DNA from 4 places in the Halomonas sp. PGE1 genome. Region 3 is predicted to be linked to each of the others. Evidence: predicted binding sites of a transcription regulator. Region 3 holds the regulator's gene; each other region holds the start of a gene.
What was found. The regulator FNR, encoded in region 3, switches genes on or off when oxygen is low (the NO sensors DNR and NnrR bind a similar motif). The targets are predictions, from matches to a motif close to TTGATNTANATCAA.
Positions count from the first base shown of each region.

Region 1 (2,195 bases), 740 kb from region 3:
ACCGTGACGCCCGAGCAGATCCACGAGCTCCATGACCTGGGCTTCAACCGGCTGAGCTTCGGGGTGCAGGACTTCGACCGCGAGGTGCAGGAGGCGGTCAACCGCCTGCAGAGCGAGGAGCAGGTGGTCGAACTGGTCCAGGCGGCCCGCGACGCGGGCTTCGCGTCGGTGAGCGTCGACCTGATCTATGGCCTGCCGCGCCAGACCGTGGCCAGCTTCGATGCCACCCTGACCAAGATCATCGCCCTGCAGCCGGACCGCATCGCCAGCTACAGCTATGCGCACCTGCCCGAGCTGTTCAAGGCCCAGCGCCTGATCCGCCCCGAGGACATGCCGCCGCCGGAGCGCAAGCTGGAGCTGCTCGAGCTGACGATTCGCCGCCTCACCGCCGCCGGCTACGTCTACATCGGCATGGACCACTTCGCCCTGCCCGACGACGAGCTGACCCTGGCCCGCGAGAACGGCACCCTGCAGCGCAACTTCCAGGGCTACTCCACCCACGCCGACTGCGACATGATCGCCCTGGGCATCACCTCCATCGGCAAGGTGGGCGACACCTACAGCCAGAACGTCAAGGAGACCGCCCAGTATCAGCATCGCCTGGAGGAAGGGCGCCTGCCGGTGTTCCGCGGCTATCGCCTCAACGCCGATGACCGCCTGCGCCGCGACGTGATCAACGCCCTGATGTGCCACAACCGCATCGACTTCGCCGCCATCGAGGCCGCCCACGGCATCGTCTTCCGCGACTACTTCGCCGACGCCCTGGCGCAGCTTGAGGAGATGGCCGACGACGGCCTGCTGGCGATCCGCGAGGGCGAGATCGAGGTGCTGCCCGCCGGCCGGCTGATGATGCGCAATGCCGCCATGGCCTTCGACGCCTATCTCAAGCCCGAGGAGAACCGCTACTCGCGCACCGTCTGAGCGAGTCGGCGCAGCCGATCGACGCGCCGTCTCCCGCCCCTGGCCGCGCCACGCCGCGGCTCTCTCGCTGTCAAATGAAAATGGGTCATGATGTCGCCTCGCCTGCACCAGATATGGGGCTTGCCGAGGCGATATGGTCTATATATGGTAGGCGGGCCGCGGGTGATCGAGGGCTGTCCGGCGACATGATGCATGTCAGTGCAGCCCGGGGAACACCGGCCTAGGATGAACGGTTCGGCGGCCTCGGCCGCGTGGTTATCCTCAGGAGAGCTGTCATGTCCCTGCCGTTGTTGCCTTTACCGTTACAGGCCCTGCCGCGCCTTCCCGCACCCGCCCGCCTGATTCGCGCCGTCGATCCGCGCGTGCCGGTCGGCGTCAAGCGCCGCCTGGTGGAACCGCTGCTCAACCGCACCTTCGCCGAGCCCCTGGCCGAGGGGGAGTTCGACGCCCTCGAGGGGCGCCGCATCACCCTGGCCATCGAGGATCTCGGCGTGGCGTTGACCCTGACCCTCGAGAACGAGCGCCTCAGGGTCTGTACCGAGCCCGGCGAGGCCTCCATCCGCGGCGGCTGGCGCGAGTTCCTCTGCCTGGCCACCCGCCGCGAGGACCCCGACGCCCTGTTCTTCCAGCGCCGGCTGCTGATCGAGGGCGACACCGAGCTCGGCCTGATGGTCAAGAACCTCCTCGACGGTCGCGAGGAGGGGCTGGCCCAGGGGCCCTTCGGTGAACTGCTGGTCCGCCTGGAGCGGCTGGCGAGACGCACGAGCTGACCCTTTTCCGATAAACCGACTTTCTTCCGGAGCCATCCGCATGAGCACTTCCACCAAGGCCGTGAAGTCATCCAGCGAGGTCCCCCTGCAGGGGCCGTCCCGCGACATCTGGGACTCCAAGTACCGCCTCAAGGATCGCCACGGCAAGCCCGTGGACAAGGACGTGGGTGCCACCTGGGAGCGGGTGGCCCGGGCCCTGGCCGCGGTGGAGGGTGAACGTGCCGATGAGTGGCTGCCGAAGTTCCGCTGGGCGCTGGAGAACGGTGCCATCCCGGCCGGGCGGATCATGTCCAACGCCGGCGCCGAGGCCTACAAGCCGGCGGTGAGCCTGATCAACTGCACGGTGTCGCGCACCATCCGCGACTCCATGCACGACATTCTCGACTCTGTGGTGGATGCCGGCATGACCCTCAAGGCGGGCTGCGGCATCGGCTACGACTTCTCCACCCTGCGCCACAAGGGCGCCTTCGTGTTCGGCGCCGGGGCCGGCACCAACGGCCCCCT
Region 1 covers NZ_CP053032.1:366,125-368,319, forward strand. The annotation lists gene hemN (oxygen-independent coproporphyrinogen III oxidase) at 1-921, shown strand, start outside; gene ubiT (ubiquinone anaerobic biosynthesis accessory factor UbiT) at 1,197-1,691, shown strand; gene HIR79_RS01830 (adenosylcobalamin-dependent ribonucleoside-diphosphate reductase) at 1,732-2,195, shown strand, end outside.
Region 1: ubiT (ubiquinone anaerobic biosynthesis accessory factor UbiT) is a predicted target of FNR. The motif match lies at 1,107-1,120, and genes of this name have one in related genera.

Region 2 (2,195 bases), 230 kb from region 3:
CCCGGTGCCGCCGAGCCCCTCAAGGAGATCCTGCGCGAATTCCCGCGCCAGGCGCTCCACGCCCGCAAGCTGGCCTTCGTGCATCCCGGCAGCGGCGAGACGGTGACCTTTCGCTCGGCGCTGCCGGATGACATCCTGATGCTGCTGGACTACCTGCGCCATGACCACGAGACGATGCGCTGACCCCTCCTTGTCGAGGACCCGTTGATGAGCGATGCCCCCGATCTGCGGCCGACCCTGATCCTGCCCGACTGGCCGGCGCCCACCTCCGTGGGCGCCTTCGTCACCACCCGCGAGACCGGCCCGAGCCAGGGCGACTTTGCCTGCTTCAACCCGGCGGACCACGTCGGCGACAACCCCGACCACGTGGCCCTCTGCCGGCGCCTGCTGCAGAAGCAGGTCGACGAGGAGCGGCCGCTGCTGTGGCTCAACCAGGTCCACGGCGCCCGGGTACAGCAGCACTTCGAGGCGACGCCGCCCGAGGCCGATGCCGCGGTGGCCGTCAATCGCGACTACGCCTGCGTGGTGCTCACCGCCGACTGCCTGCCGGTGTTCTTCAGCGACCTTCGCGGCACGCGGGTGGCGGTGGCCCACGCGGGCTGGCGCGGGCTGGCCGGCGGGGTGCTCGAGGCCACGGTGGCGGCGCTGGGCGTGCCGCCGGAGGAGCAGCTGGCCTGGCTGGGGCCGGCGATCTCCAATGCCCAGTTCGAGGTGGGGCCCGAGGTCTACCAGGCCTTCGCTGGCGTGCACCCCGAGGCGGCCGACGCCTTCGACCCGAGCCCCTATCGCCTGGGTCACTACATGGCCGACCTCTACCGCCTGGCGCGCCTGCGCCTGGAACGTCTCGGCGTCGCCCACATCAGCGGCGGCCACTTCTGCACCGCCTGCGAACCGCGCTTCTACTCCCATCGCCGCGACGATGGCCGCACCGGGCGAATGGCCAGCGTGATCTGGCTGCGATAGCGCCAAGCGAGAGGCGCCGTGGGCCGGTCGAAGAGCGACTCCTTGTGCCTTGATCCGCGTCAACTTGCCACGTGCTTCCCCTGGCGGCCGACTTGAAAGCCGGCCAGCCTGACTCCATTGAGTGTGTCAAGACAAATTGACCGGGCCGAGCGGGGCGTCCGACCGCCTCGCCACCCCGATGGAGGAAGTTCTCATGCGTTTCGACAAGTTCACCGCCAAGCTGCAGAGCGCCGTGGCCGATGCCCAGTCCCTGGCGGTTGGCCGCGGCCATAACCAGCTGGAACCCGGCCACCTGCTGCTGGCGCTGCTGGATGCCCGCGATACCGGCGTGAAGGCGCTGGTCCAGAAGGCCGGCGGCGATGCCGCCCGGCTTCGCGACGCCCTGGTGGGCCACCTCGACGACCTGCCGAAGGTCGCCCACTTCGACGGCGAGGTGCAGCCCTCCCGCGAGCTGATCAAGCTGTTCAACCTCACCGACCGCGAGGCCCAGAAGCGGGGCGACCAGTACATCGCCAGCGAACTGGTGCTGCTGGCCGCCCTCGAGATGGGGCACGCGGTTACCCGGCTGCTGACCCAGGCGGGGGTGACTCGCAAGGCCCTGGAGGCCGCCGTCGACGGCGTGCGCGGCGGCGAGCGGGTCGATGATCCCAACGCCGAGGAGAGCCGCGAGGCGCTGGAGAAGTACACCCTGGATCTCAACGAGCGCGCCGCCAGCGGCAAGCTCGACCCGGTGATCGGCCGCGACGACGAGATCCGCCGCACCATCCAGGTGCTGCAGCGGCGCACCAAGAACAACCCGGTGCTGATCGGCGAGCCCGGCGTGGGCAAGACCGCCATCGTCGAGGGCCTGGCCCAGCGCATCGTCAACGGCGAGGTGCCCGAGGGCCTCAAGAACAAGCGCGTGCTGTCGCTGGACATGGGCGCGCTGCTGGCCGGCGCCAAGTTCCGCGGCGAGTTCGAGGAGCGCCTCAAGTCGGTGCTCAAGGAGCTGGCCCAGGAGGAGGGCCGGGTGATCCTGTTCATCGACGAGCTGCACACCATGGTGGGTGCCGGCAAGGCCGAGGGCGCCATGGACGCCGGCAACATGCTCAAGCCGGCCTTGGCCCGCGGCGAGCTGCACTGCGTGGGCGCCACCACCCTGGACGAGTACCGCCAGTACATCGAGAAGGACGCGGCGCTCGAGCGGCGCTTCCAGAAGGTGCTGGTGGATGAGCCCAGCGAGGAGGATACCG
Region 2 covers NZ_CP053032.1:871,457-873,651, forward strand. The annotation lists gene rluD (23S rRNA pseudouridine(1911/1915/1917) synthase RluD) at 1-183, shown strand, start outside; gene pgeF (peptidoglycan editing factor PgeF) at 208-963, shown strand; gene clpB (ATP-dependent chaperone ClpB) at 1,157-2,195, shown strand, end outside.
Region 2: clpB (ATP-dependent chaperone ClpB) is a predicted target of FNR. The motif match lies at 1,013-1,026, and genes of this name have one in related genera.

Region 3 (2,195 bases):
GCAAGAACATCCTGATCCGCCCGCTGGCCTACTGCCGCGAGGCGGATATCGCCGAGTTTGCCCGGCTGATGGCTTTCCCGATCATCCCCTGCAACCTGTGCGGTTCCCAGCCCAACCTGCAGCGCCAGGTGGTCAAGGAGATGCTCGCCGAATGGGAGAAGAAGCACCCCGGGCGCCTGGAGAGCATGTTCAAGGCGGTGACCAACGTGGCACCGTCGCAGCTGGCCGACCGCGAGCTGTTCGACTTCGCCGGGCTCGAGGAGGCGCAGGCGCGGCGGCAGGCCAGCCGCATCGAACTGCTGAACGAGTAGCCCCGACACCGGCGCCAGGGTTCGGGAACTCATGGCTCGACAACCAGAAACCCCCATCGGGCACTCGCCTGATGGGGGTTTCTGTGTGAGGGGTTCAGGCCAGGCGGCCCGGGGCTACTTGGCCCCTTCCTCCTCGGCGACCAGGATCAGTGACTCCAGGTCGAGGATATGCACCTCGCGGCCCGAGACCTCCACCAGGCCCTGGCTCTGGAAGCGGCCCAGGATGCGACTGACGGTCTCCACCGCCAGGCCCAGGTAGTTGCCGATATCGGCCCGGGACATGGAGAGCCGGAAGCTGTAGGGGGAGTAGCCGCGCCGGCGGAAGCGGTCGGAGAGGCTGGTGAAGAAGCTGGCCAGGCGCTGGTCGGCAGTCTTGCGAGAGAGCAGGCGCATCATGCGGCGGTCGTCGCGCAGCTCCTTGCTCATGCTGCGATAGAGCTGGCCGCGTAGCTCGGGCAGGGACTCCGACAGCTGGTCCAGGCGATCGAAGGGGATCTCGCACACGGTGGTGGTCTCCAGGGCCACGACCGTGCCGGGATACTGCTCCTCGTCGATGCCGTCCAGCCCCACCAGTTCGCTGGGCAGGTAGAAGTTGGTTAGCTGGTCGTCGCCGCTGCCCTCGGTGGTCACCTGCTTGAGGCTGCCCGAGCGCACCGCATAGACGCTGGTGAAGGGGCTGTCCTGGCGGAACAGGGTCTCGCCCTTCTTGAGGGGCGCGCGCCGTCGGATGATGGCGTCGAACTGGTCCATGTCCTGAACCTCGAGGGCCAGCGGCAGGCAGAGCGAACTCAGGCTGCAGGTCTGGCAGCGAGTCTCGTGCAGTACAGAGCGCCGCCGTCCGGTCAGGCTATCGGGCATGGCCGCCTCCTCCTTGATCATGATCATGTCGACCATTATGGAGGAAACTTCGGGCAGGGCAAACCACCTCCAAGGAGGTAGGCCCGCCCGGCCTGGCTTACGCCACCGGGGTGGCCTGGGGATCGAAGGCGGCGAGCAGGTGGGTCAGGCCCCAGAGCCCGTCGGGGGTTACCCGCAGGCACTGGCCGTGGCGCTCGAGCAGCCCCGCCCGGCAGAAGGGGGCGAGGCGCTCGAGGGCACCGGCCAGGGCCGCGCCGGCGTCGAGCCCATGGGCCTGCGAGAGTGCGGCCAGATCCAGCTCGCGGCGACAGGCGAGCGCCTCGATGGCATCCCGGTGCAGGCGTTCGACCGCGTCCAGCCGGTAGCCGGCGCTGGCGGGCAGCTGGCTGGCGTCCAGCGCCGCCTCGTAGTCGGCCAGGCTCAGGGCGTTGCGGGCCAGGGTATCGCCGACCCGGCTGAGGGCGGCGACCCCGAGGCCGAGCTGGTCGCCGGGCGGGTAGTGGGTGTAGCCCTGCAGGCCGCGGGCCAGGCGACCCTCCCCCAGGGCCTGGGCCAGGCTGTCATCGGGGCGGGCAAACTGGCCGAGCCCGATGTGCACGTAGCCGGCGTCATCTAGCCGCTCGCGAGCCGCCTCGAGGATCGCCAGCCGGGTGGCGGCGTCGGGCAGATCCTCGGCGTCGATCTCGCGCTGGGGGCGGTAGCGCTCCGGCAGGTGGGCGTAGCGGCGCAGGGTGATGCGCGCCGGGGTCATGGCGATCACCTGCTCCACGGTTTCGCCGAAGCCCCGGGGGGTCTGCAGCGGCAGGCCCACGATCAGGTCGAGGTTGAGGGAGTGGAAGCCGAGGCGTTCGGCCTCGTCCACCAGGGACTCGGTCAGCACCCGGGGCTGGACCCGGTTGATCGCCTTCTGGACGCGCAGGTCGAGCTCCTGGACGCCGAGGCTCAGGCGGTTGAAGCCCAGCGCCTGAAGGTGGCGCAGGGTGAAGACATCGGCCTCGCGGGGGTCGATCTCGATGCTGAAGTCGC
Region 3 covers NZ_CP053032.1:1,105,578-1,107,772, forward strand. The annotation lists gene ttcA (tRNA 2-thiocytidine(32) synthetase TtcA) at 1-311, shown strand, start outside; gene fnr (fumarate/nitrate reduction transcriptional regulator Fnr) at 426-1,169, opposite strand; gene hemN (oxygen-independent coproporphyrinogen III oxidase) at 1,267-2,195, opposite strand, start outside.

Region 4 (2,195 bases), 1.8 Mb from region 3:
ATGCGATCCTCGGTGGCATCGATGGTTGCGTGACTACCTTCGCGGTGGTGTCGGGTGCCTTCGGCGCGGGCTTCTCGGCCACGGTGGCCCTGGTGCTGGGATTGGCCAACCTGCTGGCGGATGGCTTCAGCATGGCCATCAGCAACTACGAGGCGATCAAGGCCCAACGGGAACATGTCGATGGGGTGCGCGATGACGAGCACCGCCATATCGAGGTGGTGCCCGAGGGCGAGCGCGAGGAGATCCGTCAGATCTTCCGGCGCAAGGGCTTCGAGGGCGAGACCCTGGAGCGGGTGGTGGACACTATCTGCGCTGACCGGGAGGTCTGGGTGGAGACCATGCTGCACGAGGAGCATGGCCTGCAGACCGAGGGGCTGAGCCCGCTGCGCTCGGCCCTGGTGACCTTCACGGCCTTCCTGGTGATCGGTGCCGTGCCGCTGCTGCCCTACGCCCTGCCGGGGCTGTCCATCACCCGGCAGTTCCTGGCGAGCCTGGGGCTGGCGGCGTTGATGTTCTTCCTGATCGGCATGGGCAAGAGCCTGATCTATCACCAGCCGGTGTTCGCCTCCGGACTGCGTACCCTGATGATGGGCGGTGCGGCGGCGGGGCTGGCCTTCCTCACCGGACATCTCGCCCAGGCGCTGTTCGGCATCGGGGTGTGACGCGGACGCGGCGTGCCAGGCGGGCATCGTCGGCTATTGAGCTGTATCAAGGCGAAGCGTCGGCGCTGGTCTACGCTATCTGGTGCGGCATACGCCGCTCGGGCATTACCGGCTTGGGCGTCGGGCCCGGCCTTGTCTCAGCATGTCTTTCCAGGAACCAGGAGAGCGCCACCATGGCCAAGAAGCCGAAGGAAGTCTCCCCCGCCGTCCAGTCGGAATCTCGGGGAGTCAGTCCCTTCCACGAGTTTGATCGTTTCTTCGACAGTGTCTTCGATCGGGGCTGGATGCCGATGCTGCGCCGCGATCACCCGCTGTGGGAGCGTTTTGCCGCCTTCGAGAAGGGGATGCCCAGGGTCGATGTCATCGAACGCGACGCCGAGGTGCTGGTGCGTGCAGAGGTCCCCGGCTTCGAGCGCGAGGATCTCGAGGTATCGGTCAGCGACCATAGCGTGACCATCAAGGGCGAGCACCGCCAGGAGCACAAGGAGGAGGAGGGGGAATACTTCCGCTCCGAGATCTCCAGCGGCTCCTTCTCGCGCACCGTGACGCTACCCGGCGATATCGACACGGAGGGGGGCGAGGCGAGCTTCAAGAACGGCATCCTCGAGCTGACCCTTCCGAAGCTGAAACGGGCCAGCCGGCGCAAGATCGAGGTGAAGTGACGGCCTTTCATCCCCCTCGACGAACCCTACTCAAGGCGTGCCTCGGCGACAGCCGGGACACGCCTGGTTTCCTCATGCGTCGAGACTGCTTCTGGAGCACCATCATCATGACGGCAGCCAAGTGCATCAGTCGTCACGGGAGGCGTCAGGCGCTTCGTGCTGCGGGTTCAGCCCGGATATGTAGGTGGACGGCACAGGCGACGCGCAGCATCGAGGCCAGGTTGGGTACGGCGCCTTTAGTGGCCATCACTTCACCATAGAGCTCGCTGATGAACTGACCAGTGGAAAGCTGCTGGTCGTGGGCCAGCAGGTCGAGGATCTGCCAGAACTCGTTCTCCAGCCGAACGCTTGTGACGCTGCCCTGAAGGCGCACCGAGCGAGTGGTGCACTCGTAACGCTCGGGGTCAGTGGATGCGTAGACATGACACATGATTACTCCCCTCCGCTGGCGAAGGCCACAGGCCGGCGACATAACGGTTTCCGACTTTCCCCGACATTGCTCCCTGTTGCGACCCTTGAGCATTAGACCATCGTCGATGTAGTACTCCACTGTTACCCGGATCGTCTATTGACGGCCTATTCTCGGGCGAGGTGACCGATGCATCTGGCACCCCGACAACAACAAGAGACCAGACGCAGGCGAATCTTATGCGACTGCGCACTCACCCTGGAGAAGCTCGCCATGCATTCCCCCAACTTATCCCGCCGCGTCTTTCTCAAGGCCAGCGGTGGTGTCTTGGCCGGTACCCTGGCCTTTGCCAGCGGCCCGATTGCCCTGCTCGCGCCGTCCCGCAGCTGGGCGATGCCCCTGGAGTCGCTCAGTTCGCGCCAGGGCGAGATGCTCCTTGCCGTCACACGACAGATCTTCCCA
Region 4 covers NZ_CP053032.1:2,935,668-2,937,862, reverse strand. The annotation lists gene HIR79_RS13895 (VIT1/CCC1 transporter family protein) at 1-662, shown strand, start outside; gene HIR79_RS13890 (Hsp20/alpha crystallin family protein) at 836-1,324, shown strand; gene HIR79_RS13885 (ribbon-helix-helix domain-containing protein) at 1,470-1,754, opposite strand; gene HIR79_RS13880 (twin-arginine translocation signal domain-containing protein) at 2,007-2,195, shown strand, end outside.
Region 4: HIR79_RS13890 (Hsp20/alpha crystallin family protein) is a predicted target of FNR. The motif match lies at 699-712, and genes of this name have one in related genera.